Regions from separate parts of the Desulfonispora thiosulfatigenes DSM 11270 genome, predicted to be linked through region 1. Evidence: riboswitches for the same ligand, from Rfam matches in the RefSeq annotation. Region 1 holds a riboswitch; the other holds the start of a gene.
What was found. Region 1 has a riboswitch for glycine ahead of B8965_RS07845 (branched-chain amino acid ABC transporter substrate-binding protein). Riboswitches for the same ligand answer to the same signal wherever they lie in the genome.
Positions count from the first base shown of each region.

Region 1 (16,191 bases):
ATTTTCTTTTTCACTAGGCGTAATGATTTCAGGTGGCTGAACCTTAGTATCGATCTGTGTTTTTTCTGTATTTGTAGGCTCATCTATGGACTCCACAGCCTTTGATTCTGTAGGATAGCCTGCTTTAGTAATAGCTTCTTTAATTGCTGTTAAATCAATTTGCTCAGGGTCATAGCTAAAACTAGCTGTTTCATCTTCAAGCGTAACTTCTACATCTTTAATACTCGGTAACTTTTCTAAAATAGTCGTAACTCTTTTTACGCAGTGTCCGCAAGTCATATCATAGACTTTGATTTTTTCGTTCATTAACTCAACTCCTCTCTATATTAGTAATTATTTCCGCATTTAAAACATAGTATACCCCCCTATCATATGTGTCAAGATATGCTAGGATTAAAATACTCAATCTTTTATTAGAATTTATAAAAATAGAAGCAAGTAACTTTAAAGTTACTTGCTTCTATTTATTATTTCAAATTATGTGATTTTAAAATTAAACTTAAACTATACCTTGGTCAAGCATTGCATCAGCAACTTTAACAAAACCAGCTATATTTGCACCTGCTGCATAGTTAATATAGTCGCCTTCTTTACCATAAGTCATGCATTGTTCATGGATATTTTTCATAATTGTTGAAAGTCTTTCATCAACCTCATCACGGCACCAACATAAACGCATACTATTTTGCGTCATTTCTAGACCACTAGTACTTACGCCACCGGCATTTACGGCTTTAGCTGGTCCATAAAGAATTTTAGCACTTAAAAAAACATCGAAAGCTCCAGGTGTACTAGGCATATTAGCGCCTTCAGCAACGCAGAAACAACCATTTTTAATAAGTTCTTTAGCATCATCGCCATTGATTTCATTTTGGGTAGCACAAGGAATAGCAATATCACATTTAATAGACCATGGACGCTTTCCTTCTAAATATTCACATCCATAATGATCTGCATATTCTTTAATACGACCACGTTTAACATTTTTAAGTTCTTTAATGAAATCTAATTTTTCTTCGGTGATACCTTCTGGATCATAAATAGTACCATTAGAATCAGATAAAGTAACAACCTTAGCTCCTAGGTGAATTGCTTTTTCAGTAGCAAATTGAGCAACATTACCTGAGCCAGAGATTAATATTGTTTTACCTTCAATACTTTTACCATGTGCTTCAAGCATTTCCTTAGCAAAATAAAGGGTACCATAGCCTGTAGATTCAGGTCTAATTAAACTACCACCCCAGTTACGTCCTTTTCCAGTTAATACTCCGGTAAATTCGTTTTGCAACTTTTTATATTGGCCAAACATATATCCTACTTCACGAGCACCTACTCCAATATCACCAGCTGGAACGTCAGTATTTGGACCGATATGTCTATATAATTCTGACATAAATGATTGGCAAAAACGCATTACTTCATTATCAGATTTGCCTTTAGGATCGAAGTCAGCACCGCCTTTACCACCACCCATAGGAAGGGTGGTTAAAGAGTTTTTAAAAACTTGTTCAAAAGCTAAAAATTTTAATACGCTTAAGCAAACTGAAGGGTGAAAACGAATACCACCTTTATAAGGCCCAATAGCACTATTCATTTGCACGCGATATCCACGATTTACATGGACTTCACCTTTATCATCTACCCAAGGAACTCTAAATATAATCACTCTTTCAGGTTCTGCTATTCTCTCTAAAATTTTAGCATCAGTATATTTAGGATTTTTGTCTAAAAAAGGAGCAAGAGTAGAGGCAACCTCATGAACTGCTTGATGAAATTCTTTTTCTTCAGGATCCCTTGCAATTATTTTTTCCATAAATGAATCTAAATTAAACGCCATTATAATATCCTCCTATTGTTTAATCCTTTTATAAGGTCAAAAAGGTTAAAATATTTTATATTACATCTAATGATTAAAAATTACTTCTATTAATTGTTACGGTTTTAATTTTAGCAAAAGGATATTTTAATACAATAGAGTTAGAGAAAGTATATTGTATACTAAGGTGTATGATTAAGTAAATTCATTGCTGTTAACATATTTTAATACATAATTTTTTTAAAAAGGCTAATAATACTATTAGGAGGTGTAATTAATGCGAAAGAAAAATAATACTACTAGTATGGCGGTTACAGGCGTAGGTACTTTAGTAACAGGTGCAGGAGCATTGTTGCGGGGAAGAGTAGGAGCTGGAGTAATGGGTTTTGGTTTAGCCCACGTTGTACTGGGTGTATTAGATAATTTTCGACCTAAAAGTCGTTGGTAATTTTGCATTAAGAACCCTTTTAACGCCGTCCTTAGGGACGGTTTTTTATTTTATAGTTAAATAAGTATAATTTATTTGTTATACATTTAACAAAACATTAAGTGAATTGTTATCAATATAATGAGAAATATATATATTTAATAAATAAAAGAAATAAGATAACAGTATTTTACAAAGTGTTCGTTACTTAATAGAATAGTATTAAAGATTCAGACAATTAGAGGGAAAGAGATTATAAACTAATTTTAAGGTGTTAAAGTTGATTTAAATGTTAAAGATGGGGGTTGATATTATGGATACTAAAAAAATAATACCGGGTTTATTATTTACAACTGCATTAGCTTGGGTTTCAATAAAAATCCAAAACTTAGAAGTATTACAAAATATGCACTTAAGCTCATTAATTGTAGCGATAGTGTTAGGTATGTTAATCAAGAATATATTGCCAGTTCCTGAAACTTTTTCTGCAGGGATTACTTTTTCAGTAAAGCGTGTTTTAAGATTAGCAATTATATTATTAGGTTTTAAATTAAGTTTTGCAGAGGTAACACAAATTGGTGGTAGAGGATTTATTTTAGTATTTTTTGTTACTATCATTACCATTTTATTTACTGTTTGGTTAGGTAAAAAAATGGGTTTAGATGATAAATTAGCTTTACTAATTGGAGCAGGATCTTCAATATGTGGAGCATCAGCAATTGCAGCCGTAGCCCCAGTCGTTGATGCTGATGAAAGAGATACTACTTTTGCAATTGCAACTGTAACCATTTTTGGAACCATAGCAATGTTTGCTTTCCCTTTTATGTATAAAGTATTTCATTTACCAAATCTGCTATACGCAGTTTGGGCAGGATCATCTATTCATGAAGTTGCTCAAGTGGTAGCTGCAGGGTTTGCTGCAGGAGATGAAGCAGGACAGTTTGCAACTTTAATAAAATTAACGAGAGTATTATTAATCATACCGATAGCAATCTTTTTAGGAGTTAAAGAAGCTAAGAAAAAACAAAATGGAAAAACAATTAGCATGAAGCAAATAACTATACCTTGGTTTGTATTTGGGTTTTTAGCAGTAGTAATAATTAATTCAATTAACATAGTACCTCAAAACTTAACAGGTCAATTTCTTGCTATCGATGCATTTTTATTAACAATTGCAATGGGTGGTATGGGGCTGTCAACAGATCTAGAAAAAATGAAAAAGGTAGGAATGAAACCTTTTTACCTAGGACTTACTACTTCAGTGTTTATCGCAGTTTTAGGATTTGCAGCATCTAAACTATTATTTACTGGATTTTAAAATGAAATAAATAAATTATTATTCACTGAAATGAAGTTTATGCCTCCTAGCTAAAAATTTTAATTAGTTAGGAGGTATCTTTATGAGCTTATAAGCATAAGATATTTTTATAATAATGATAATTAGGTTATAATAGATTCGATAGTTACATTATTAACAAGGATAAAATTTAAAAGATTGAAAATACTATCTATGGAGGTAAGGTAAATGAAACGAATATTTTGTATTTTACTTTGGTTTATAACTTTAGTTGTAATCGCATTTTCTCTATTTAATACTCTTTCTTTCCAATACTTCTGGGCGGTAATTATATTTTTAAGTATTTATTTTGGTTTAAATACATCTCAAGAAATTAAGATATCAGATGAAATGAGCCATCAAATAATTACATGGGTAAATAAATATAAACAGTATTCGTATTGTGAACGCCAATGGTTTTTAGAAAAAGTAGTTAATAGGTCTGTAGCCAGTAATAAATCACAAGAAGCTATTAAATTTTTAAATTATATCCTAAAAGCAGAACCTGATAATGATTTAGCTAAAAACTTAATGGTATCAATCTGGGGAATGGAAGTTTTAAATACTTATACTCAAAATAAAAGGTAATGACAAAATGTCATTGCCTTTTTTTGTCTATAAGCAAAAGGTAAGATATTTCACAAGGTGATTAGTAAATTTTATACCTAATACTTTTTAAAGATGATGTTTGAAATAAAAATAATAGATTTTACAGGTGAAGCTTAAATGTTTAGAATATTATTAATAGTTAGATAAATAATAAGGAGGAAATCAAATGAGCGTTAAAAGCAATATTTTACCTGGTCTTGTGTTAGCAGGTGTAATTGCCGGAGTATCTCAGTACCTGGAAGAATTGATTGTTATAGGAGGACAGCATCCGATAAGTGGAGTAATTCTTGCAATTTTGATAGGTATTCTTATTAAAAATACAGTCAAAGTTGGCGATTCATTTCAACCAGGAATTCGTTTTGCATTACAAAAAGTTTTAAAAGGTGCTATTATTTTGTTAGGATTAAGTTTAAGTTTTACAGCTGTTCTAAAAACAGGTGCTGATGCATTAATAATTATTTTAATCTGTGTAACTGCTGCTATTTCTTTAACCTTTTTTATTGGTAAGAAAATGGGATTACCAGATAAGTTAGCAGCCTTAATTGGTATTGGTTGTGCAATTTGTGGATCAACTGCTATCTGTGCAGCAGCTCCTGCAATTGAAGCTGAAGATGAAGATGTAACATTTTCGGTTGCAACGATTACTCTTTTTGGTGTAGTAGCAATCTTCCTTTATCCAATAATCGGTAAAATGTTATTATTAACAGACATGCAATTTGGTACTTGGTCAGGTATTGCTGTACATGAAACGGCTCAAGTTATTGCAGCTGGATTTGCTTATAGCGATGAAGCAGGTAAAATTGCGACTGTTGTAAAATTAACTCGTACAGTTTTATTAGCACCACTAGTATTAATATTTGGTATTATTTATGCAAGACAAAAGCAAGGTTCAACTACTCAAAAGGTAAATTATTTAAGAATATTCCCTTGGTTTGTTTTAGGTTTCATTGCATTAGCTATTTTCCGTACTTATGGTGATACAATTTGGATGGATAGCGCTCAATGGACTGCATTCTTAGCTCAAGGTAAAACTATTGCAAAATTCTTAATTGTAGTAGCTATGGCTGGTGTTGGACTATTAACAAACTTTGAAGACATGAAAAGAGTAGGTATTAAACCGTTTATAGTTGGCTTAATTGCTTCAGTAATAATGGCAGTATTTAGTATTATTTTGGTTTATGCTTTAGGTATATAGATATTAGAATAATATGATTAAAAAAGTGCTATTAATAGCACTTTTTTAATGTAAAAAAATAATACTTTTTGACAAATACAATGATTTTATGTAATATTTAAACATTGCTATATTTGTAATATTAAAACTTAATACTCGTGGGATGAAGGTTACAGGAGAAGAACTTAGTTCTGCCGAAGGGTTATGATTTTAAATAATCGAAGATCTCAGGCTTCCTAACATGGAAAAGTACTGTAACTGGACCAGCCTCTGGAGAGACCTATTAAATTAGGCGCCGAAGGAGCAAATCTATTTTGTAAACCTTTTATTTTCTTAGTTGAGTAAAGATAATCAATAAGAGAAGAAAAATGGTTATAATTAGATAAACTCTCAGGCAAAAGGACAGGGGATGTGAGAATAATAAGATATATAAGTTAATATTATATCTTATTTGTGATATATTTTTTTTGAAATATATCTTCGCACTCCTGAGAATTTATCCAAAGAGGCTAAGTAGATACTTAGTCTTTTTTTATTGGTAAAAAAGGTTGAGGCAGCTTAAATTTAAGTTTTAAAAAACTAAATAATTTGGAGGAATTTTAATGAAAAAGTATTTAGCACTAATTTTAATTATTTGTTTATTTGTACCACTAGGATTAACTGGTTGTGGGTCAAATGGTCAATCATCAGATCTTAAAAAAGTAAAAATAGCTTATGTAGGACCAATTACTGGACCAAATGCTGCAATTGGACTTGGAATGAGAAATTCAGCGGAACTAGCAGTTAAGCAAGCGAATGCAAAGAAAGATCTACCTTTTGAACTTGAATTAGTTGTTTTAGACGATCAAAGTGATCCAGCTGTTGCTGTAAATGCAGTTAATATGGCAGCAAGTGATCCAGAAATTTTAGCTACTGTAGCCCATTTTAATAGTGGATGTGCTCTTGCTACAAAGGATGTATTTAATAAATATGGTCTATCAGCTGTAATTTTATCTGCGATCAATGATAAAATTACTGAGGATGGTTATGCTGAAATTACGCGTGTTATAGCTGCTTCTAAATTACAAAATACTTTTGCAGGTGATGTAGCAGTAAAAGATTTTGGAGTAAAGAAAATTGCTGTAATTCATGACCAAACAGATTATGGTAAAACTAATGCAGAGCAATTTATTGCAAAGGCAAAAGAAAATGGTGCTGAAATGCTGTGTTTTGAAGGAATTGCAGTAGGACAACAAGATTTTTCATCATTACTTACAAAAATTAAATCCTTAAATCCAGAAATGATCTTTTTTGGAGGATTAGCTACAGAAGCAGCTTTAATTAAAAGACAAATGAATGAAAGTGATATTCCAGCTATCTTAATGAGTGACTCTGGTATTCACACGGATACTTTTATAGATATAGCGAAAGACTTAGGAGAAGGTACTTTATGTAGTGGATTAATTAGTCCTATTGAAGATTTACCAAAAGGCCAAGATTTTATCAAAGCTTATGAAGAAGCTAAATATAAAGATTATTATGAAGCATTTGGACCTTTTGCTTACGATGCTACTAATATCGTTATAAAGGCTTTACAAGATGCTGAGAAACTCGATAGAGAAAGTATAACGAAGGCTATCAAGTCAACTAAAGATTATGAGGGTGTTCTTGGGACAACTACATTTGATGAAAGTGGACAAACAAAATTAAATACAGTTATTACTTATGTAGTTAAGGACGGAAAATGGGTTCCTTTCAAAGACTCTGGTTTAACTATAACTGAAGGTCAATATAAAAAATAATTAAATATTAGTTTTATGAATTGTAGACTTGTTATTAAAGTCTACAATTCATTTTTTAGAAGGGAGCAAATTATATGGTTGATACGGCTGTAATTATTCAGCAGATATTAAATGCCTTAAGTTTAGGAGCAATGTATGTATTAGTAGCTGTGGGCTTTACATTGTTTTTTGGAGTTATAGATATTATCAACTTTTCTCATGGTGAAATTTTTATGTTGGGAGCATTTATTGCTTTAACAACGATAGGATTTTTTGCGGGAACTGGTTTTTTAACACAGCACTATATTTTAGTTTTTATTATTGTTTTATTAGTAACTGTTATTTTAAGTGGTCTAGTAGGTAGCGTAATAGAACGAACAATTATTAAACCGATGCGTGGAGCATCTGATTTAATGCTGCTATTATTAACCTTAGGTGTTTCTATTATTATTCGTGAAGGTGTAATGATTTTTTACCCTAATGGGGCTAATCCACAATCATTTCCTGACCTATTTCCGAATGAAAGCTTAACAATTTTTAATGTTGTTATTAAATATGAGCAGATATTTATCATTGCTTTATCTTTGTTTTTAGTGATTTTGTTGCATTTATTTGTAACAAAAACAAGATATGGACGATATATGTTAGCAACCTCACAAGATAAAGAGGCAGCTATGATGATGGGTATTAGTATTGATAGAATTATAATTTTAACCTTTTTTATTGGTTCGGCACTTGGAGCAATTGCAGGTCTTATGAACGGTATTTATTATAATATTATAAAATTTAATATGGGCTTCTTAATAGGCATAAAAGGATTTTCAGCAGCGGTAGTTGGTGGCCTTGGTAATATTTATGGAGCTATTGTAGGTGGATTTTTATTAGGATTTTTAGAAATGTTTGCGGCAGCCTTTATTCCTGGGGGCTCAAGGTATCAAGACGTAATTGGATTTGTAATTGTAATATTATTTCTTGTTTTTAAACCATCGGGTATTTTTGGTGAAAAGGTGTATGAAAAAGTATAAGGAGGTGTTTGTATGAATATAAAAATGAAACATATTATTAGCATTACGTTAATGGAGATAGTTGCTTATGTATTATTGCTAAGCATTATAGTAGTTGAAGATTATTTAATATCTGCATTTTTAGTTTTAGCGACAACGATAGGTTTTAGTATGTTTAAAAAGAAACAGGCTAATTCATATGAGAAGATAAAGAATTTATTCGAGGATAATAAAATTTTCTCATATATAGTTTTATTTATTTTAGTATGTACCTTTCCAATCTTACAAGCACATAATCCATATTGGATTCAAGTAGCGATAATGGTTTGTTTATATATTATGATGTCTTTAGGTCTAAATGTTATGGTGGGAAACACTGGACTTACTTGCTTAGGTTATGCTGCCTTTTATGCAATTGGAGCTTATACATATGGAATTTTAGCAAGTAGATTTGGCTTATCTTTTTGGCTTTGTATACCGATTTCAGCTTTATTTGTAATGGCTTTTGGATTTTTACTGGGTTTACCGGCTCTAAGAGTTAAAGGTCATTACCTTGCTTTGGTAACTATTGCTTTTGGGCTTGTAGTCTACCAATTAACTATCAATTTAGAAAATTTAACGGGTGGAGCTAATGGATTAATGAATATTCCTGCTCCAAGTATTGGCGGATACTCTTTTAATTCTCCTTTAAATTTAGGATTTATTAATTTGCCTTTTCATGCTAATTATTTTTATTTATCTTTAGTTTTTGTTGCAATTGCTATATTGGTAGTAAATCGCTTATCACATTCTTTAACAGGTTTAACCTTAAATGCAATACGTGAAGACCAATTAGCCGCACAGTGTTATGGTGTGGACTTAACTAAAAACAAATTGTGGGCTTTTGCTTTTGGCGCAATCTTTGGTGGAGTTGCCGGAACCATTTATGCAGGAATGGTAGGATTTATTGCTCCAGAGAACTTTACTTATCATCATTCTATTTTAATTTTAAGTATGATTTTATTAGGTGGAATTGATTCCATTCCCGGTGTCATCTTAGGAGCAATAATTTTAACTATTGTACCGGAAAAATTTAGAGCCTTTGCAGATTATCGTATGATGTTTTATGGATTAACTATTGTCTTAATTCTCTTATTTAAAAATGACGGTTTAATCCCTGCTCGCACACGCAAGTTTACTTCTAAATGGAAAAGCAGGCCACAGGGGCAGAAAAATCATCTTACTATATATAAAGTAGGGAAGTGAAAATGTGGAATTATTAAAGACAACAAATCTAACAATGCAATTTGGAGGACTCGTTGCTGTTAATAAAGTTAGCTTTAATTTAAATAGGGCTGAAAATATTGGAATTATTGGTCCTAATGGATCAGGTAAAACTACATTTTTTAATTTATTAACAGGAATTTACGAGCCAACTGGCGGTGATATTATATTTGAAGGTAAAAAAATTAATGGCTCTAGACCTGATTATAATTATAATTTAGGAATTGCTAGAACATTTCAAAATGGTCGTTTATTTTGGAAATTAAATGTATTAGAAAATGTAATGATGGGGCTACATACAAAGCAAAAAAGTTTTCTGTGGGATGCTGTTTTCCGGACTAAAAAAGAAAGGCAAGAAGAAAAAGAAGCTGTTGAGAGTGCACGAGAAATTTTAGGGTTTTTTAGTAAAAAATTATTAGAACAACAAGATAAATTAGCCAGTGACCTTTCATATGCTGATCGCAGAAGACTTGAAATATGTCGGGCTTTAGTTTCTAAGCCTAAATTACTTATTTTGGATGAACCATCAGCAGGCATGGATCCTAATGAAACCCTTGAATTAGTAGAAGATATAAAAAAGATTAGAAAAATAGAAGAAGATATATCAATTATTGTAATTGAACATGATATGGGACTAATTGAGGGTTTAGCTGATCGGGTAATCTGCTTTAGTTCTGGGGATAAAATTGCTGAAGGAAGTTTTAACGAAGTAAGTAAAGATAAAGAAGTTATTCGTGCTTACTTAGGGGAGGACGAATAAATGCTAGAACTAAAAAATATCACTACACACTATGGCTCAATTAGAATTTTAAGGGATGTTAATTTAAAAGTAAAAAAAGGTGAAATCACATGCCTTCTAGGAAGTAATGGAGCAGGAAAAAGTACGACGATTAAAACAATTATCGGCCTTGTGAAACCTAGTTCAGGTGAAATATATTTTGAAAATGAACGTATAGATAGTATTAATACACCAGAAATAGTTAAGAAAGGGATAGCTACTGTACCAGAAGGCAGGAGATTGTTTCCAAAGTTAACTGTTGAAGATAATTTATTAATAGGGGCTTGTACTTTAAAGGATCAAAAAAAGATCCAAGCTAATCTAGAAAAATCTTATAGTATCTTCCCTAGATTAAAAGAAAGAAGAAGTCAAACTGCTGGAACATTAAGTGGGGGAGAGCAACAAATGGTCGCTATGTGCAGGGCTCTCATGAGTGAACCTAAACTAATTCTAATGGATGAACCTTCTTTAGGTTTAGCTCCTATTCTTATTAAAGAAATATTTGAGACTATTGTGAAGGTCAAGAATGAACTAGGAACATCAATTTTTCTAATTGAACAAAACGCACATAAGGCTATTGAAATAGCAGACCATGTTTATGTAATTCAAAAAGGAGAAATTATCTTAGAAAGTAGTGGAGATGAAAAAATAAATAAAGAAGAAATAGAAAAGGCTTACTTGCACAAAAACACTGAAAAGTATGGAACGAGGTGATAGATATGAATGTTGACGAAATATATAGCTTACTAGAACAAGAAAAGGCTATTAAATTATTACAACAGATGCTACAAATGAATACAACTAATCCACCTGGAAATGAAGAACCTTTAGCTAAATTTATCAGTAATTATTTAAATGAGCATGAAATTGAAAGCTATATCGATGAATTAGAAGTAATGCGTGCAAATGTGATTGGTGTTATCAAAGGAAATGGTGAAAATAAGGATTTATTATTTAATGGACATTTAGATGTAGTGCCTACAGGTGAATCTAAATGGAGGCATGATCCTTTTAGTGGAGTAATAGAAGATGGAAAAATTTATGGACGTGGGGCATCAGATATGAAGGGTGGCCTAGCTGCCATGATTATAGCAGCGTGCTTAGTGAAAAAAGCTGATATAGAATTAAAAGGAGATTTATTAATTACAGGTACAGCTGGAGAAGAATTTGATAGCATAGGAGCTAAAGATTTACTTACAAAAGAATGTCTAAAAAATGTAGGAGTGGCGGTAATAGCTGAACCAAGTGAATTAAAACTATTTACTGCTACCAAGGGAACCCTATGGTTAAGTTTTGAGACCTTTGGAAAAACTGCACATGGGTCTATGCCTGAGTATGGTAATAATGCTATTTTACAGATGAATAAGTTAATTACAAAAATAAATGAATATAAATTTATGTATAAACAGCATCCGTTATTAGGACATCCTACAATTAATATAGGTACATTAGAGGGTGGAGTAAAAACTAATGTTGTGCCAGATCATTGTAAAATAACAGTAGATATACGTACAATTCCTGGGCAAGATAATGAAACTATTATTACTGATATGCAGAATATTATAAATGATTTAACAAGAGAAAACGAAGGATTTAACTGTTCCTTAAAGGTTATTAATAATCGTCATCCCGTAGAAACAGATATTAATGATTCTTTTGTTAGTATGGCAATTAAGGCTGCAAAAAAATCTTTAGGTAAGGATTTAATTCCATTAGGGGTGAATTTTTACACTGATGCCTCAATTTTTGTACATAACTTAAAGATTCCAGCAATTATATTCGGACCAGGAGATGAAAGGCTAGCACATCAACCTGATGAATATGTCGAAACTCAAAAATATTTAGATTCTATAAAATTTTATATCTCGATAATATTGGAATATTTAACATAAAAGATAGGTTTATGCCTATCTTTTTTTATAATAAAGGAAAGTTTTGATCTGTTACAGAATAGTATTAATTGATACAAAAAGTTAATGCTGTTTTGGAGGCTAGTAAAATGTGGAGGTTTCATAAAACTCGGATAATCATCATATTTACTGTGGTTATTATGTTGTTTTTTAATTATATAGTAAGCAAAAAATTAATGATTAATAATTTCTCTGAATTAGAAAATGCACAGGCTGCCGAAGATATTATGCATATAAAAAACTCTTTGAATGAAAAGGCCGAATCATTAAATAATTTAGGTAAATACTGGGCTTCTAAAGAAAAGAGTATAGATTTTATTCAGAATCCCTATAATCAGTATTTTCAAGATTATATAGAAATAAATTTATTAAAGGATAATAATCTTAATGTTATTATGTATCTAAATGCTAAAAATGAAATTGTTTATGCAAAGGAATTAAACCAAGAAAATCAATCAGATAAAAGTATTTATCCGGAGTTATACAAATATATTGAACAAAATCCAAAAATTCTGGAGTGCAAAAATCCTGATAATGCACCATGTGGTTTGGTGAAACTTGGAAATGAAACACTACTTATTTCTTTGTGTCCTTTAATAAAAAATGGTGCTCAAAAACCTGCTCAAGGAACATTAATTTTGGGGCGCTACTTAGATAAAGGTATTCTTAATTCCTTAACAAGTAATGATAAAATTAAATGTCAAATTGTAAATTATGATAAAGAAGATAATAATTATGGCCTTGACTGGAAAACATTGACAAATAAACCTTCGTTATCCAAAGAAATTAATTCGGAACACATGGTAGGGTACTCAATTCTTCATGATATTAATGGAAATGCAAATATGGTACTAAAAACTGAATTACCTAGAGATATTAACTTAAAGGCTAGACAAACTTTGAGATATTTACTAATTATTTTAGGTTCCAATTTAATGTTTATAGGTTTTGGAAGTAATCTTCTCCTTAAAAACAGGATACTTAATCCTGGAAAAAGACTTAGTAAGATTATAGATAAGTTTTCCAACTATGATATTTATCGTGGTAATATCAATTTAACTACAGAGGACACTAAACTAAAGTCCCCTGATAACTTTAATCATATGCTAAATACACTAGATGAAATCCAGGAAAATGTTACAAGTATAAATAAAACATTACAAGATATCATAGACTTTTTACCTGATCCTACTTTTGTGATTGATAATAATCAAAATGTCATTGCTTGGAATAGAGCTATTGAAGATATGACAGGTGTACTAAATCAAGAAATATTAGGAACAAGGAATTATTCAATACCCTTTTTTGATAGGATTGAACCTATGCTAATTGATTTAATCTTTGATAGTAATTTAAGGCTTAATGGAAACTTTGATAGCCTTAAAAAGGATGGAGATAAGTATTTTGCTACAAGATACAATGGAAAGGTATTTAATAACAAAGGAGCATTTTTATGGGCAAAGGCTTCCCCACTCTATGATGAAAGGGGTGAAAAGGTAGGGGCTATTGAATCTATACGTGATATTTCTGAACAGAAAGAAATCGAAGAAAAATTAAAGAGTTTAAGTTTTAAAGATCATTTAACTGGCACATATAATCGTACATTTTATGAGCAAGAAATATCGCGACATCAAACAAAAAATAATCAATCATTAGGAATAATAGTATTAGACCTTGATGGGTTAAAATTAATAAATGATACAATTGGACATCTAGCAGGAGATATGGTGTTAAAGACTGCTGTAAATATTATAAACAAATCTATACGAAAGCAAGACTTCTTAGCACGTATTGGAGGAGATGAGTTTTCTATACTTGTTACAGAAGCTAATCATGAAATTATGGAAAAGATAATTAGGAATATTTTGGAGAATTTAAATGTTTATAATACTAATTATCCTCAAATTCCTCTAAGTATTTCGCTTGGGTATGCTATAAGTGGAATGGAGAAAAGTATCGAAAGCACTATAAAAGAGGCGGATAATTATTTATATCGCCAAAAAACAAAGCAAAGACAAAATGCCAGAAGTAATATAGTTAAAGGTTTAATGGAAGCACAAAGTACTCTAGACTATAATACGCATAGTCATATGAGTAGATTACTAGACTTAGCTAGTAAATTTGCCCATAAATTAAACTTAACCCAAAACAGGGTAATGGATTTAAAACTATTAGTAAAGTTTCATGATATAGGTAAAGTGGGTATACCCCATAGAATATTACTTAAGCCTGAGGCTTTAACTAATGAAGAAATTAAAGAAATGCAATTACATACAGATATAGGATGCAGGATTGCTAAAGCAATAAAGGATATAGAACATATTGCTAGTTTAATTCAACAACATCATGAATGGTACAATGGTAAAGGATATCCTTTAGGATTAAAAGGAGAGGAAATTCCCCTAGAATGTCGGATAATTGCCATTATCGATGCGTACGATGCGATGACTAATGATAGACCATATCGTAAGGCATTAAGCCATGAAGAAGCGATTAAAGAAATAAAAAATAATGCAGGTACTCAATTTGATCCTAATTTAGTTAATGAATTTGTAAAATTATTTTAAAAAAAGGCTTGTACAATTTAAAGTGAGGTGCTATAATAATTCTTGGTTAGAGATTGTTGCCGACGTAGCTCAACTGGAAGAGCAGCTGACTTGTAATCAGCAGGTTGCGGGTTCGAGTCCCATCGTCGGCTCCAGTATGGGGGTATAGCTCAGCTGGGAGAGCACCTGCCTTGCAAGCAGGGGGTCAGCAGTTCAAATCTGCTTATCTCCACCAAAAAAACCAGAGGATTAATCCTCTGGTTTTTTTATGTCTCCAGAAATTTTTACATTAAGTTTTTGCTATCTACTATCTGTTGTGCTTGCTGAATTTGATTTTGTGCAAATTCTATAACCTTTTTAGCTTCTTTTACTTGATCCATATTATTACTATAAATAGCTTGATCAATGGCCTGTCCTGCTTTACTTAATTGCTCCTCGATTTGTTGTTGATATTGTTTCATTTGCATAACATCTGCTGAATTTGGCATTTTACCAGACATATGTATCCCTCCCAAATTTTAAATTCCTTTATAGAATGCGTATTAGCAAAGAAATTATTCATAATAATAGAAGTTCTAAAATTATAAATTTAATAGAGTATAAAAACTTATAAATTAACCATTATATTAGTGTAAGATATTTTACTAAAATGGGGTGAGATGATGACATTATCATCAGGCGAGGGATTAGAAGAAATAAAAGATTCGCCAAAAGGAGCAAATGGAATGTTTACAGATATTTATGAATCACCAACAGAGATAGTTGCAGTTATTGAAATTCCAGGTGTACAAGATAAAAAGGATATTAAAATTGGTATCGAAAATAATATATTAACTATAAATGGAAAGTTAGAAAAATCATTTAATTTACCTTGTCCGATTAATGAAGAAGTTATCAGAACCTATTATGAAAATGGTATTTTAGAAATTAGGTTGCAAAAAACAATTTCAGATAACAAAAATATTGAGATAAATATTCATTAAAAATAAAATTAATAAGAAGACATACTGAAAAATTAAAATAATTATAAGATATGTTAAAAAAATTATTATAATATATAGAAAACTTAGCATGAAAATAATATCAAAAATGAGATAATAGTAATGAAAAGTAAAAATTAAATGTATTAAAAGCTCAAAAGAAGGTAATAATAGTTATAGAAAATAATTTAAGCAATGGGATGTCGCCAAGCGGTAAGGCACAGGACTTTGACTCCTGTATTCGTTGGTTCAAATCCAGCCCTCCCAGCCAAAGAATCTAGAATACTATTCTAGATTCTTTTTTGAATGGTTTAAAAAATAGAATAATTTTAAAACAAGGTATTTAGCAATTAAATAGTTTAAATATAAGCTATTTAGAAATTAAAATGATTTTATATAAAAATATTCTGAAAAAGTTATTTAGATAAAGTTTAAAATTTTAGTAAATGATTACCATAAAAAGACTAGAAGCAAAGATAAAAGGAATTTTGAATTTATATAAAGAATAGATTCAGTAAAGAAACCTTTTCCAAGAGGCACATTTTATCTACTCAAGAGTATTTAATTTTAATTTTTTGATTTTAGAAA
Region 1 covers NZ_FWWT01000019.1:29,009-45,199, forward strand. The annotation lists gene B8965_RS07820 (heavy metal translocating P-type ATPase) at 1-306, opposite strand, end outside; gene gdhA (NADP-specific glutamate dehydrogenase) at 500-1,837, opposite strand; gene B8965_RS12615 (hypothetical protein) at 2,094-2,264, shown strand; gene B8965_RS07830 (YeiH family protein) at 2,557-3,561, shown strand; gene B8965_RS07835 (hypothetical protein) at 3,769-4,167, shown strand; gene B8965_RS07840 (YeiH family protein) at 4,355-5,383, shown strand; glycine riboswitch at 5,623-5,778, shown strand; gene B8965_RS07845 (branched-chain amino acid ABC transporter substrate-binding protein) at 5,965-7,143, shown strand; gene B8965_RS07850 (branched-chain amino acid ABC transporter permease) at 7,218-8,147, shown strand; gene B8965_RS07855 (branched-chain amino acid ABC transporter permease) at 8,160-9,371, shown strand; gene B8965_RS07860 (ABC transporter ATP-binding protein) at 9,376-10,149, shown strand; gene B8965_RS07865 (ABC transporter ATP-binding protein) at 10,150-10,881, shown strand; gene B8965_RS07870 (M20 family metallopeptidase) at 10,887-12,059, shown strand; gene B8965_RS07875 (diguanylate cyclase) at 12,167-14,644, shown strand; tRNA gene B8965_RS07880 (tRNA-Thr) at 14,703-14,778, shown strand; tRNA gene B8965_RS07885 (tRNA-Ala) at 14,783-14,858, shown strand; gene B8965_RS07890 (hypothetical protein) at 14,908-15,123, opposite strand; gene B8965_RS07895 (Hsp20/alpha crystallin family protein) at 15,283-15,606, shown strand; tRNA gene B8965_RS07900 (tRNA-Gln) at 15,800-15,874, shown strand.

Region 2 (16,191 bases), on a different contig from region 1:
GTTAAATTCTCTGCATCAATTTTTACTATTTTATTAAGCTTTAAAGTTGATAAAACAATACCACCTTTTACTGGAATTGTATCACCACAAAGATTTGTCCCTGATCCCCTTGTATAGATAGGTATATTATTCTGATCAGCTAACTTTACTATTTCTATTATTTGTTCTTTACTATCAGGAATAACAACAACATCGGGTTTTTGAATTGGCATATCAGCAGTTGCATCATAAGAATAAGAAACTAAATCTACATCCGAAGTTAATACACTGTTTTTACCCAAAATTTTTACTAATTTATTTAAAATTTCTTTAGTAATCATACTAAACCCCCTAGGCTTTTAAAATCTATTTTTAATATAAATATAGAGGAGAAAGACTCCTCTATATTTATAGCTCTATAATGGCATTGGATTATAGCCTGAATAAATTAAGATCGCAACAAAAGTTGCCACTGCTATCCCATAAATAAAGCAAGGTATAGCATTTCGTCTAATTAATTTACCCTCTGCTCCAATTGTACCTACTGTAGCACATACAGCTACTATATTATTTACACAAATCATATTACCTACTGCTCCACCAATATTTTGTAAAGCTACTAATAACACTTGAGGCATACCTAAAATAGTTGCAGTCTCAAATTGGAATGATGAAAACAAAATATTAGAAACTGTATTAGAACCAGACATAAATGCGCCGAGTACTCCAATAAATGGAGAGAAAAATGGAAATGCCTGTCCAGCAATAGAAGCAGCTGCTTCAGCCATTGCAGTCATCATACTTGGTAAACTTCCTTCATTGACTCCTGAATTTAACATTAATTGTACTAACGCAACGCCAGCAAATAAAGCAATTGCTGCACCTGTTATTTGCTTAAATGTATTAATCCATGCATTTTTAACTTGTTCTTTATTCATACCATGAACAAAATGAGTAATTAATGCCACTAAAATAAACGGAATAGTTCCAGGCAGGTAAGCCCATTTTAAAACATATGTTAGATCTTGTATACCTAAAATATTTGGTATTTGGATAGCTAAAGCATCACTATTTAATAATGCTTTTAGTCCTAATGCTGGTATTCGTGTAATTACTAGTATTAAAGCAATTAACACATATGGAATCCAAGCTTTGAACAATGACATTTTTGATTCACCAATATCACCTGTGTCAATAACCGACTTCCAATCCTCTTCCCACTCTGATTTGTCTGGGAAGTCCCAAGTTTTTTTAGGAACTAAAAAACCACTTTGAGCTGCAAATAAAACTATAGGTAGTCCAATTATTGCACCTACTAAAGAAGGAAATTCTGGTCCTAATAAAGCAGCCGTTATTATATATGGAATTACAAAAGCTAGTCCTGCAAAGATTGCAAAAGGTGCTGCTTCTAAAGCAGGTTTAATAGAACGTTCTTTACCAAAAAACTTCGTTAACAAACATAAACCTAAAAGTGGAATAAAGGTACCAACAATACCATGAGGAATTGCAGACCACATAGATAAAACCATTTTAAATGTTTCTGGACTCGCTCCCATACCTTCTAAAGTTGCTCCAATAGTACCCATAGAGCCATATACTGGTGTTCCAACTGCACCAAAAGTTACAGGGGTACTATTAAATATTAAAGCTACCATAGCAGCTGCTAAAGGAGGAAATCCAAGTCCTACTAATAATGGACCTGCTAATGCTGCAGGTGTACCAAAACCAGCAGCTCCTTCAATGAATGCACCAAACATCCAACCAATAATAACAGCCTGAATACGGCGGTCTTTAGTGATTCCATTAAATCCATTATTAATCGTTGCCATTGCTCCTGATTGTTTTAAAGTATTTAATATTAAAATTGCACCAAAAATAATAATCAAGACGTCTAGTGCTTTAAAAAGACCAAAAATTGAATAACCTAGTACACTTATAAGATTCATTTTCCACATTGTTAAAGCAATTATAGCAGCTAAAAGCCAAGCTAAAGGTAATGCTTTTTTTGCTGCCCAGTTAAAACCTACCATTAATATAATGGTAACCAAAATAGGTAAAAAGGCCATAAAAGCAAACATGTTATCCCTCCAAATAATAATATTTTGAACCTATAATTTATATGTATTAATAAACTACTTTCTGCACCTCCCTTTAGTATTTATCATTATCATTTATTCATACCATAAAAATAACTTATTAATAGTGAAAATATTCTGATTATTTTTTATGATATAAATCACACTTTATTACATATTTGAAATTTTGTCTATATATTTGTTTTTTCGACATAAAAAAACTACTAAAAATACTATTAGTAGTTTTTTAATATTGATCTATACTTTTTAAATCATTGATTTCTTGTTCTTTCAAATGTCTATACTTTCCTTTTTGCAAATTCCCTAGCAATAAATTTCCTTGCTTTATTCTTTTTAAGTGTAAAACTGGATGATTTATTGCTGAAAACATTCTTCTAACCTGCCTATTTTTTCCTTCTCTAATTTTAATTTCTAGTAAAGCTTTATTATCATTAGTTTTAATAGTTTTTATCATTGCAGGAGCCGTAATACCATCTTGTAGTATTATTCCAGTTCTTAATTTGTCTAAGTCAGAATTTTGAGGTATACCTTTAACTAAGACTTCGTATACTTTATATACCTTATGCTTAGGATGAGTTAATTTATAGGCTAGTTTGCCATCATTAGTTAAAAGTAACAAACCTTCTGTTTCATAATCTAGACGTCCTATAGGAAAAATGCGATCTTTAATATCCTTCGTAAGATCCAAAACAGTGGGTCTGTTTTGTTCATCTTTTACTGTGGTAACATACCCTTCTGGTTTATTTAGCATAATATATATTTTATTGTTAGTTTTACTGATAGTATTATTATTAAATAATATTATATCTTTATCTGGATCAACCTTTGTTCCTAGTTTTGTAATTACTTCTCCATTTACCTTTACTAACCCGCCTTTAATATATTCTTCACACTTTCTTCTAGATGCTATTCCTCTATCAGCTAAAACTTTTTGTAACCTTTCCAATTGTCTCCCCCTCGTTTATAGAGTTTTTTCTTTACTAAATTAAAAAACTTTATTTACAATATAAACCGATACTAGGAATGTTGTCAAATCAGCTGTTAACCCTACCCAAGGAGCATGGCGATATTTTTTTATTCCTACAGAACCAAAATAAACAGCTAACACAAAAAATGTCGTGTCTGAGCTACCTTGCATTGTTGAAGCTATCCGTCCAATTATTGAATCAGCACCATATGTGTTAATTAATTCTGTAGCAATTCCTAAAGATGCACCACCCGAAAAAGGCCTCATTAAAGCAAGTGGCAGTATTTCACCAGGAATATTGAAAATACTTGTAACAGGTTTCAATATTTCTACAAACATTTCCATAGCTCCTGAGTTTCTAAATATCCCAACGGCAACTAACATTGCAACTAAATAAGGTATTAACTTAATTGCAATTTTAAATCCATCTTCTGCTCCTTCTATAAACACCTCATACACCTTAATGCCTTTTACATATGCATAAACAGGGATAAATGTGATTATAATTGGAATCATCCATTTTGAGACTTCATTAATAAATATTTCTACCATATTTTCAATCCTTTCTCGTAAAATATCGTAGAATTTTGTCCATAGTTAATGACACAGTCATTCCAACGGAGGTTGCAATGATTGTTGTTCCTACAATTTCAGTTGGATTTGCCGATCCTGCAGCTAATCTAACACCTATAATTGTAGCTGGTATAATTACAATGCAGGAAGTGTTAACTGCTAAAAATGTAATCATAGCATCACTAGCTCTATCAGAGTTATTATTAAGACTTTGTAACTCTTGCATTGCCTTTAAACCAAAGGGAGTGGCAGCATTTCCTAATCCTAAGATATTTGCACTAATGTTTAATAAAATTGAACCCATAGCAGGATGATCTTTAGGTATACTCGGAAATAATATTTTTGTAATAGGTCTTAAAATCTTAGCTAAATTATCTATTAATCCAGATTTTTCACCTAATTTCATAATTCCTAGCCAGAAGGTCATTAAACCAATTAAATCAAAAGAGTATTTAACTCCCAGATTTGCAGCCTTTAAAGCTGAATCAGTTATAATTTCTGGTTGTCCGTTAAAACATGCTACTAATGTTCCAATTACAATAAGTCCTAACCAAATTATATTTATCAAATTAATCACCTAAAAAGAACTTTTTTATATACTATGATTAATTTTAGAAAACTAGAACTTCTAACTTTGGACATAAAAAAAGACAGGTTATAACCTGCCTTAACTTCCAGCAAATTCACCATCAACGGTAGGACTTGCCTTTTTATCTTTATTTTCAGTACTTTGTGCAAAAGCACTTTGTATCTTATCTATTACCATTGGAACTTTATCTATTAATCTTTCTGCAACTGCATTTCCATCAACTGACAAAAATCTTATATCTCCAGGTGATACTACTAAAAATCCAACTGGTCGTACAGATACTCCACCACCAGATCCCCCACCAAAAGGTAAATCCTTGGCATCTTTTGAACCTTCTTCTCCTGTGGCATTAGAAAATTCACCACCACCAGCTCCAAATCCACAAGCAACCTTGGAAACTGGTATAATTACAGTTCCATCCTTTGCCTCTACTGCTTCACCCACTACTGTATTTACATCAACCATTTCTCTAATACTTTCCATTGCTGTTGTCATAAGTGCTTCAATAGGATGCTTTTCACTCATTTTGAGACCTCCTTTATTAATGTTTTATTAACCAAATAAAAGCGTACTAGTTGATATGTAACAATAATAATATGACCTAAAGGAAATACAAATATACCTTCATAATTTAAACTTAGTTTTTCTATATTAAAAAAAGGTTGAACCTTTATGCTAGAAACCTTGGGTTTATATGTAATATACTTTGTTAATTCACTTACAAATATACCTTTTGTGCTCCATAAAAAACCTACAATCATACTTGTATAAAAAGGGTCTATAAATCCAACTTGTGTATGTAAAATTAATTTTTCGCATTTCATAGGTTTTGAAATTTTTGCGGTTAATTTTAGAGAGTTTTTAGTTATTCTTGATATTATAGGTAAGTATTTGTTAATCCTATCAATAATTAATTTCCAGTTTTTAAAGGGAATACGTTTTGCATCCATCGCTTCTTCTATTTCTTTTTTTCTAACCTTTTTCTTGCAGCAATCGCAATTAATTTAGTAATTGGAGATGAGAATTTTTGATTTAATGAAAAAAACAAGATTTTAGTAGTTACCGATAATATTAATTTTGAATCTAGATTATCTAATTTTATATATACCTTAATTGGTATAAACATCATAACAAATAATAGACAGAATATTACTATAAGCATGGCTCCACCCCTTATACCTAATTTTGTCAAAAACAGATATAAGTATTCCTACAAAAAAAAGTCGCATAGCTGCGACCTTTTAATCATTACATGATTTATCTTGAAGTGGTGGTAATTGATTGATAGTTTCTAGGCCAAAATACCTTAAAAAATCCTTTGTAGTACTATATAATATCGGTTTTCCAATTACATCTTTTCGTCCATCTTCTTTAATTAATTTTTTTTCCATTAAAGTATTGATTGTCTTATCAACCTTTACGCCCCTAATTATCTCTATTTCACTCTTTGTTACTGGTTGTTTATAGGCAATGATAGATAATGTTTCTAGGGCCTGCGTAGATAATGTGCTTAATTTTGGTTTATATAACTTTTCAACATAATTAAAATATTCTGGCTTTGTTATAAATTGATATCCCCCTGCAATCTTACTTAGATAAAAACCATGAGATTCATGATTATATTGAGCTATCATATCTTCAAGTATAGCAATTGCTTCATGTTTCTTAATTTTTACAATTTCACATATTTGTTCAATTTTAAGAGGTTCATTACTTGCAAATAGGACACATTCTATAGCTGCTATAATTTTTTCAGAGAAAAACAACATATACATCCTCCACTTCACTTACCTTTAAGAGTTAAAAACAATTATCGTACTAAATGGATTGTTTTGGGCTACTTTTACTTTTTTTAATTTTATTAATTCTAATAAAGCTAAAAATGTTACTACGATTTGTAATTTGCTTTTCTTAGTTGTGAATAAAATATTAAAGGTAATTCCTGTTTTAGAGATATTTAATTGATCTAATATTTCGTCCATACAATCTTCCAAAACTACTTGTTCACGATTTATCTCAAAAATAGGTTCTTGTTCATTTATATTTTTTAAAATAGCTTTAAAAGCATTGGTTAAATCAATTATTTCGATATTCTCTACAGGATTACTTATTTCTATATGTTTCAATAAGTCATTTTCATCAAATTCTCTGGAATATACCTTTTTCATCAACATTTCATTTTCATGTAATTTTTCAGCTAATTCCTTAAACCGTTTATATTCAAGTAGTCTTGCTACTAATTCTTCTTTTGAGTCTTCTTCAATGATGGGTTTTTCGGGTTTTGGTAACAGCATTTTAGCTTTTATGGCCAAAAGCTTTGACGCCATAACTAAAAACTCACTTGCAATATCCATATTTAAACTTTGGGCATCGTAAATATATTTTAGATATTGCTTGGTAACTTCAGCAATGGGTATATCATAAATATCAATTTTTTCTCTTTCTATTAAATGTAATAATAAAGCTAAAGGTCCTTCAAACTTTTCTAGAAATATATGGTTTCCTTTATTCATAACTTTCCAGACCTCACTCATTTATAGTAGTGTATAAAGATATATTATAGCATAAAAAAAAGAGGGATACATTCCCTCTAAATAATCAGTTAACTTCTACTACCTTAGAACTTTTTAACATATTGGATTGTTCTAATTCATTGAAGTATTTTTTAGTTTCAAATACAACTACACCACTTAAACTAATTAAAGCTATTAAGTTAGGTATAGCCATTAACCCATTAACTATATCTGCAATTGTCCAAATTAATTCTAATTCTAAAAAAGCACCTGAAGCAACTAATACTATAAAAATTAATTTATAAGGTAAAATTCCTTTTATTCCAAATAAAAATTCTGTACAACGTTCCCCATAATAATTCCAACCTAATATTGTTGTAAAAGCAAAAAACATAAGACCAATTGTTACAATATATTGACCAATTATATTTAAACCTTCAGTAAAAGCATAATTAGTCATTGCAGCACCACTTAAATCACTACTCCATGCACCAGTTAAAGTTAAAACTAATCCTGTCATAGTACAAACTACTATTGTGTCAATGAAAGTTCCAGTCATAGCAATTAAACCTTGTTTAGCTGGATCTTTTGTTTTAGCAGCTGCTGAAGCTATAGGAGCACTACCTAGACCAGATTCATTAGAAAAAACTCCTCGTGCAACCCCCATTCTCATTGCTAATATCATCGTAGACCCTAAAAATCCTCCTGTTGCTGCTGTTGGAGTAAAGGCACTTGTAATAATAAAACTAAATGCTGCAGGTACAGCTGTATAGTTAACTATTAACACTGCAAGACATCCAATGATATAGACTATGGCCATAAAAGGAACACAAAACTCAGCAACTCTAGAAATACTTTTTATTCCACCTAAAGTAACTAAAGCAACTAATGTTGTAATTATTGCTGCTGTCATAATGATTGGAATATTAAAAACAATATTTGTTGATTCAACAATTGCATTTACTTGAGGAAAGGTACCTATACCAAAAAGTGCAACACCTATCCCGAAAAATGAAAATGATTTAGCTAAAAACATACTATATGGTTTATGTCCTAAACCATTTTTAATGTAATACATAGGACCACCAGACATTTGACCATTTTCATCTACTTCTCTATATTTTACAGCTAACAATCCTTCTGCATACTTTGTTGCCATACCAAAGAAAGCAGCCATCCACATCCAAAATAAGGCACCTGGTCCTCCTAGTTTAATTGCAGTAGCTACACCTACTATATTCCCCGTACCGATAGTTGCCGAAAGGGCTGTACAAAGAGCAGCAAAACTAGATACATCCCCTTCACAATTATTGTCATCCTTGTCCTTTTTAAATGCAAACTTAAGCGCTAAAGGCAAACGAAATATCTGTAAAAACTTTAAGCGAAAACTTAAATATACACCTGTTCCAACTAAAAGAATTAATAAGGGCGGTCCCCAAATAAAATTATCTATACTCACAAAAATTTGTTGAAAATTCATGTTTATTCCTCCTAATAAATTATTCTTACTGAAAAAATTTAATATTTCCTCCTTTCCTTTTACACACAAAAAGAGGCTAAGTAACAACTTAGCCTCTTGGTAAATTAAATAAATTCACACAGAAGTGAAGATAATCTTATAATAAAAATTATCTCTATATAAATAGAAAATTATAGATAAAAAATCTTCACTTCCTCTGTCCTTTTGCCTGAGAGTTTATCTTTAAAAAAGATTTGCTCCTTCGGCGCCTATAATAGGTCTCTCCAGAGGCTGGTCCAAATACAGTACTTTTCCTCGTAAGGAAGCCTGAGATTTTCAATTCACTTATGAATTTTGTCCCTTCGGCAGAAATTAATTCTTCTCCTGTATCCTTCATCCCATATAATATTTAATTATGTATAAATAGTAGTTTTAACCTTAGAAATATATAACACATACTATCTCCAAGACAAGAACAATTGTACACTACTGGCATACATTTTGACAAGACCTTTTTTAATACTTTCTATTTAATAGATTATTTAGTTAGCCTTTATAAAATATTTTGTAGAAAAAACATCTTCATGATTATCCTTTTCAACGTTAAAATTCATATTTGCAGTTAAATGTTGTAATGTTTTAAATATCGTTTCAATTTCAGTATTTTGTCCTATCTCCGTTGCTATTTCTAACGGAGTATACTTTTTTCCTCTATTATTATCTAAAAAACTCAGTAAATCTTTTTGTAAGTTTATCGTAAGTGTAGCAATTTTTTTACCACTTTCAACACTAGGTTGATGATAGGCATTAATATTTACTAAACTAGCATATAGTCCAACTGCTCTTTCATATAAAGCAATTAATACACCAATAGAATAAGGGGTTATCTCGTCTACAGTAATGGTTATAGATTGCTTTTGTTTTTTGGTCAAAGCATTACGTGTGCCTAATAAAAATGCATGTAAATAATCTCCACTTGTTACCTTATCTTCCAAGATAATTGACGTTTTACTTCGTTTTTTTAATACTTCCATAAAAGTAATAAAGTAATTATCAGGACCATCTAACAATTGCTGAACATATGAATGTTGATCAGTAGAACCCTTATTTCCATATACGGCTATTCCTTGATTTACTATATTATCATTTAGGTCTTTTTCTTTACCTAATGATTCCATAATTAATTGTTGTAAATACTTACTAAACAATTGTAATCTATCATTATAGGGGATAATTACCATTTCCTTTCCCCCAACTCCTTGAGTAAAATAATACCACATCAATGCTAATATAGCTGCTGGGTTTTGACAGATATCATTTCGCCTTGTTTGCTCATCGCACTCTTTAGCACCCCTAAGTAATTCATCAATATCAATACCTTGGAGGGCCGCAGGTAATAAGCCTACCGCAGATGTTTCTGATGTCCTTCCACCTACAAAATCCCATAATGGAAAGATTTCTAACCAATCTTCTTGTAAAGCTAGTTTATGAAGCTTACTATATTTACCTGTAATTGCAACAAAATGCTTAGAAAAAGTCAAATTGGTCTTAGAAAAGATTTCTTTAGTTTCTTCCATCCCATTACTAGTTTCTTTAGTTCCACCACTTTTAGAAATCACTAATACAATGGTTTGGTCTAATTCATCTTTTATTTTGGCAAATAATCTATCAAATCCATCAGGATCTGTATTATCCAAAAATGATATTTGTAATTTAGTATCATTATCTTGTAATGCATTTGCAACAAATTGAGGTCCTAAAGCCGAACCACCTATTCCTACTAATAAGACCCTTTTGAACATTTTACCAGTAGAGGATAATATCTCTCCTTTATGTATTTTAGAGCTAAACTCTTTAATTTTTAAAATAGTCTCTGAAATTTCTTCTCTTATTTCTGGCTTTGGGGCTAAAGAAGGATTTCTTAACCAAAAATGTCCTACCATTCTTTTTTCATCAGGATTTGCTATAGCACCCTTTTCTAAACTTTCCATATCTTTAAAAGCAGTTTCAATTTTTGGTTTAATTTCTTCAAAATAATTATCAGAAAAATTCATACGACTAATATCTATATATATTCCTAAAGTATTGTTAAGATACAAATACTTCTTGTATCTATCCCATAATGCTGATTGCTCCATTTTATCACCTTTCTAGCGGTCATATTTCAGTATTAATGATGCTAGTTGCTTAGAGTCCACTAGCTTTAAATCATCTTCTAGGTAACGCCAGCTCCAGTTTCCCAAAGTGGTTCCTGGAACATTCATACGATCTTTACTGTCTAAGACTAAAAGGTCTTGTAAAGGAGTAATAACCCATTTAGCTTTACTAAAATATAAAGATTCAATAAAACTAAAACACATGTCCTTAGTGATTTCTTTGCTTAATTTACTTTTCTTTTTATACCAACCTAAAAGGGTATCATTGTCATGAGTACCTGTATAATAAACATTGTTTTGTGATTTATTATTTTCAGTAATAGATTCCTTTTCGATAAATTGTAAAACTTTCATACCAGGTAAATTAAATTTATCCTTTAAATTAATTACCTCTGGAGTTATAATTCCTAAATCTTCTGCTATCAATGGTAAATCTCCTAAATACATTTTTAAAGTAGAAAAAAACTGTTCTCCAGGTCCTTTGACCCATTTACCATTTATTGCCGTTTCTTCGTTTGCTGGTATTTCATAATATGACTCAAAACCTCTAAAGTGGTCTATTCTAATATAGTCAACATATTCTAATAAATTTGTGATTCTTTGTCTCCACCATAAATAATCATTTTTTTGCATTACTTCAAAACAATATAAAGGGTTACCCCATCTTTGTCCTGTTTCACTAAAATAATCTGGTGGTACTCCAGCTACTTTAAGCGGTATTCCATGGTCATCCAATTTAAAGTAGTGAGGATAAACCCATACATCGCAGCTATCCTCGGCTATAAAGATTGGAATGTCTCCGATTATTTCGATGTTTTTATTGTTAGCGTATGTCTTTAATTTTTTCCATTGCTTATAAAAATAATATTGCAGAAATAAGTGATAATTAATTTCTGTTTTTAAACTCTTCTTATACTTTATTAATGCATCATTATCTCTATTTTTAATATCTTCATCCCACTGATTCCAAGGTAAACCCTTAAAATGATTTTTAAGTGCCATAAATAGAGCATAATTATTTAACCAATAAGCATTTTTATTTATAAAAAGATTAAAATTTTCATCTTTATATTTAGTTGAAAAATTTCTGAAAGCCTTGTGGAGCAAGTCATCTTTAAAATCATTTATAACTTTCCACTCAATCTTAGAAGGATTAAAATCATAAGTATATATATCTTCTTTGTCTAGTAGCCCTTCACTAACTAATTCATCTACGCTTATTAATAAGTGATTATTAGCAAAAGCCGAGTAACTTTGGTAAGGAGAACCATTAAATCCTACAGGATTAAGAGGAAGTATTTGCCACAGCCTTTGTTTGCTTTCGGCTAAAAAATCTATAAATTGATATGCCGGTATACCTAGATCACCTATACCATATCTTCCTGGAAAAGAAGTAGGATGTAGCAAAGTACCTGTAGCACGATTTAACTGCATATCAAAATCCCTCCGGCGCTATAAATTACTAATTATCTTACCCTCTAAAGGAGCTAATAATACTTCTATTTGTTTATTATTGTTATTAAATATCTCATCCGTATTTAGTAAGTTTATATAGTTTCCATCTTGTTTTAAATTAATCTTTACTTTAGAGCCTTCCCATACATTTCTATTGAAAATACAATATGCGTATTTTTCTCCATCTTTTCTTATATAACCAAATACTTCTTTATTAAAGAAAACTGGCTCCCAATCACCGTTAATAAATATTTTATTATTTTTTCTAAGAGCTATAACTTTTTTATACCATGTTAAAAGTTCGTAATCCTCTTTTCCCCAAGGGTATGTTCCTCTATTATAGGGATCTGAAAATCCTTCCATCCCTACTTCATCTCCATAATAAATACACGGCATACCTGGAAAAGTAAACTGAATCAAGGTTAATAGTTTTAAACGTTTTTTAGCGAGATTAAATTGATCACCATTTAATCTATAATGTTCTTTATCATAATCACTTAAATTTTGCTCTGTTCCTGCATCACCTAATAAAGTTAGAATCCTTGGAACATCATGACTACCTATTAAGTTTAATGTGCTATAAAAAATATCCTTTGGGTAATTTTCAAATAAACTCATAAAATCAATATATGTGTTTTCTGCATCTTTTTGTCCTAGCACATATTCTAATAGTGTTTTCCTAAAAGGATAATTCATTACGGAATCAAGCTCATCGCCCCAAAAATATTCACGTAATTCACTATAGCTTACCTTATTAGATGCATCTTCCCAAACCTCACCCATTAGCATGGATTCAGGATCATATTCTTTCATCGCATTTCTTATCTTTTTAATGAATTCATCAGGTTGCTCATCTGCTACATCTAGTCTCCACCCTTTTGCTCCACACTTTAACCAATGTTTAATTACACTATCATCGTTTTCAATAATAAAGTCTACGTAGGAGGGTTCTAATTCATGGACATTTGGTAAAGTTCCTATCCCCCACCAGCTTTCATATTCATGAGGATGATTGGAAAATTTAAACCACTTATAATATGGAGAATCTTGTGACTGATAAGCTCCAATTTCTGAATAGCTTCCTTCTTTATTAAAGTAAATACTATCACTACCTGTATGGCTAAATACACCATCTAAAATAATATTTATACCTAATTCATTCGCCTTTTTACATAAATCCCTAAAGGTTTCTTCATCTCCAAACATAGGATCTATTTTTTTATAATCACCTGTATCATATTTATGATTACTTGATGCTTCAAAAATAGGATTTAGATATATTGCGTTTATACCTAAATCATGTAAATAACTTAATTTATCAATAATTCCTTGTAAATTTCCACCAAAAAAGTTCCACCTTTTAATACTTCCATCTGGATTTTTAAAATACATGGGACTATCGTTCCAACTAGAATGAAGTAACGATTTATCTTTTAAACTTAAAAATTTACCTTCTCCACAACTATTATGGAAACGGTCCACAAAAATTTGATAAAATACTGCTTCCTTATACCAACTAGGCGTCTGATTTTTTTTATATACTGTTATTTGATAAGCTGGTGGAAGTGTATTTAAAATTTGTCCTTCTCCACCTTTTTGTTTAGCATTATTACCATAAAAAAGCTTATCCCCATTTACCTGAATGATAAAATAATACCACAATAAACCTGGATTAATTGATGTTTTAAAGGTCACTTTATATATAGTATAATTATCCTTATTTTCTTCAAAGTTCATCTGAAGGTTTGTTTCAGTATTATCTTTACTTTTCTTTAAAGCTAATAATATGTTTTCGATTTTGCTATTACACTTTACAGCTATTCTAAGCGTTATTTCTCTATCGCATGTAACTGCACCGAAAGGATTACGATAGTATTCCTCATAGGAATTATGGTAAATCCAAGCCTTTTCCATCAATATTACACCATCCAATATAATTACCTTATTTAATATCTATCAATTCTTGATAAAGATTCTTATATTCTAAGGAAGATTTCTCCCAGCTATTATCTTCTTTAGTAGCTCTTTCTACTAACTTAGACCATAACTTTTTATCCTGATAAAAACTAAGAGCTCGTTTAATCGTAAATAATAATTCATGAGCATTATAATTTGCAAAACTAAAACCATTACCTTTATCTGTATACTCATTAAATGGGACAATTGTATCTTTTAAACCACCTGTTTCCCTTACTATTGGAATAGTTCCATATCGTAGTGCAATTAATTGCCCTAGTCCGCAGGGTTCAAAAAGCGAAGGCATTAAAAACAAATCAGATCCTGCATATATTTTTTGAGCAATACTTCCCTCAAAATATAGATTAAGGGATAACTTAGTCGGATATTTATAAGCAAAATATTTAAACATATCTTCGTATTTCTTTTCTCCTGTTCCTAAAACAACCATTTGAATATCAAGATTTAACATCTCATCTAATATACGTTCAACTAAATCTAAACCTTTTTGATTTGCTAAGCGCGACACAATGGAAATAATAGGTGTATTTTCATTTACTGGTAAACCAAGTTGTTCTTGCAATTTTATTTTATTTTTGTTCTTTTTTGATAAAGAATTTTTATAATTCACAAATAAGTTTTTATCTTTTTGAGGGTCAAATTTCTCAAAGTCTATACCATTTAAAATACCTCTTAATTTATATTCCTTTTGTCTAAGAAGTCCATCTAGATTTTCTCCAAAGTAGGGATATTTAATTTCTTCAGCATAACTTTTACTAACCGTAGTAACTAAATTAGAAAAAACTATACCACCTTTCATAAAATTAATATCCCCATAAAACTCTAATTTATCTGTCACAAAATAATTTTCACTTAAATTAAACAACTCAGTTAAAACTGATCTAGGAAAAACGCCTTGATATTTAAGATTATGTATTGAATAAACTGTTTTAATATTCTGATAAAAAGGATTGTTTTTATAATTACTATCAAGTAATACACTTAGCATCCCAGTATGCCAATCATGGCAGTGAATGATATCAGGGGTAAAATCCAAATAAGGTAAAGCTTCTAATACAGCTTTATTAAAAAACGCAAAACGTTCCCCATCATCGGGGTATCCATATAAGCCTTTTCTTTTAAAATAATATTCATTGTCGACGAAATAGAAAGTAATGTTTTCATGAATTAATTTACTAATCCCACAATACTGTTTTCTCCATCCTATGGGTACAAGAAAATCTGTAATATATTTCATTTTATCTTTAAAGACATCATTGATATCTTCATATTTTGGTAAAATAACTCGCACATCTACTTGTTGCTTTTTTAAATATTTTGGTAAAGATCCTATAACCTCTCCTAATCCTCCACTTTGGACAAAAGGTGCGCTTTCAGCTGCCGCATAAAGTACTTTCATGATATTTTCCTTTCCTATATAACAGTATTTTTACCGATTAAAATAATATTGTTTTCACTACCTTTTAAAACCTTTCCTTTTGTAACATGAACATTTTTATCTAAAATTACATTTTCTAAAACTACATTTTCTTCGATATGGCAGCTTTGCATAATTATACTATTTCTTACAAGTGAGTTTTCACCTATTTTGACATTTCTAGATAATAGGCTTGATTCTAATGTTCCTTCTATTAAACATCCACTTGATACTAATGCATTCTTAATAGTTGAACTTGATCTATAATTCGTAGGTGGACCATCTTTAGTTTTAGTTCTAATTTTACCATTTTTAAAAAATAGTTCTTGTTGAATATTTGGATCAAGTAACCCTTTACTATACTTATAGTAATTATCTAATGAATTTATATTAGCTACATATCCTTCATGTTCATAACCATAGACTTTTAATTCTTCCATATTTCTATTTAATAAATCTTCAAAATCCCAAATACCAGACTTTACTGCTACTTCAAGTATTTCTAATAGTAATTCTCTTTCTAAAATACAAACTTCTAATGATAATTTATCCATATCCCAAGAATCATTATCTTTATCTATCCTGATAACTCTATCTTGATCATTAATATCAATAAAAGCACAATCAGAATATATTTCTTCATTTCTATCTACAACTTTATATGTTAACGTTATATCACTTTCTTTTTGAATATGATTTGAAATTAATTCCTTAAGATCAATTGAATGAATTATATTAACACCTGCTATTACTACATACTTTTCAAATGATCTTTCAATATAATCTATATTTACATAGATGTCTTTTAAATCTATTCTTAATGTTTTATTTAAAATCCCTGGACTATCAGAGGGTAAAATAAATAAACCCTCATTTTTTTTATTTAACCCCCATTCCTTGCCTGATCCTAAATGATCTGTAAGTGCCCTAAACTTATGAGAAACAATTATCCCAATATTAACGATTCCTGCATTAACCATATTTGATAAAGGAAAATCAATTAATCTATA
Region 2 covers NZ_FWWT01000022.1:176,990-193,180, reverse strand. The annotation lists gene B8965_RS09790 (FAD-binding oxidoreductase) at 1-320, opposite strand, end outside; gene B8965_RS09785 (L-lactate permease) at 396-2,057, opposite strand; gene B8965_RS09780 (pseudouridine synthase) at 2,302-3,021, opposite strand; gene B8965_RS09775 (spore maturation protein) at 3,061-3,594, opposite strand; gene B8965_RS09770 (nucleoside recognition domain-containing protein) at 3,599-4,183, opposite strand; gene ytfJ (GerW family sporulation protein) at 4,283-4,729, opposite strand; gene B8965_RS09760 (DUF2953 domain-containing protein) at 4,726-5,154, opposite strand; gene B8965_RS09755 (hypothetical protein) at 5,163-5,366, opposite strand; gene scpB (SMC-Scp complex subunit ScpB) at 5,446-5,973, opposite strand; gene B8965_RS09745 (segregation and condensation protein A) at 5,998-6,717, opposite strand; gene B8965_RS09740 (alanine/glycine:cation symporter family protein) at 6,803-8,197, opposite strand; glycine riboswitch at 8,384-8,474, opposite strand; gene B8965_RS09735 (glucose-6-phosphate isomerase) at 8,719-10,314, opposite strand; gene malQ (4-alpha-glucanotransferase) at 10,327-11,766, opposite strand; gene B8965_RS09725 (alpha-glycosidase) at 11,785-13,701, opposite strand; gene glgA (glycogen synthase GlgA) at 13,730-15,163, opposite strand; gene glgD (glucose-1-phosphate adenylyltransferase subunit GlgD) at 15,178-16,191, opposite strand, start outside.
Region 2: another riboswitch for glycine. It lies ahead of B8965_RS09740 (alanine/glycine:cation symporter family protein); the one in region 1 lies ahead of B8965_RS07845 (branched-chain amino acid ABC transporter substrate-binding protein).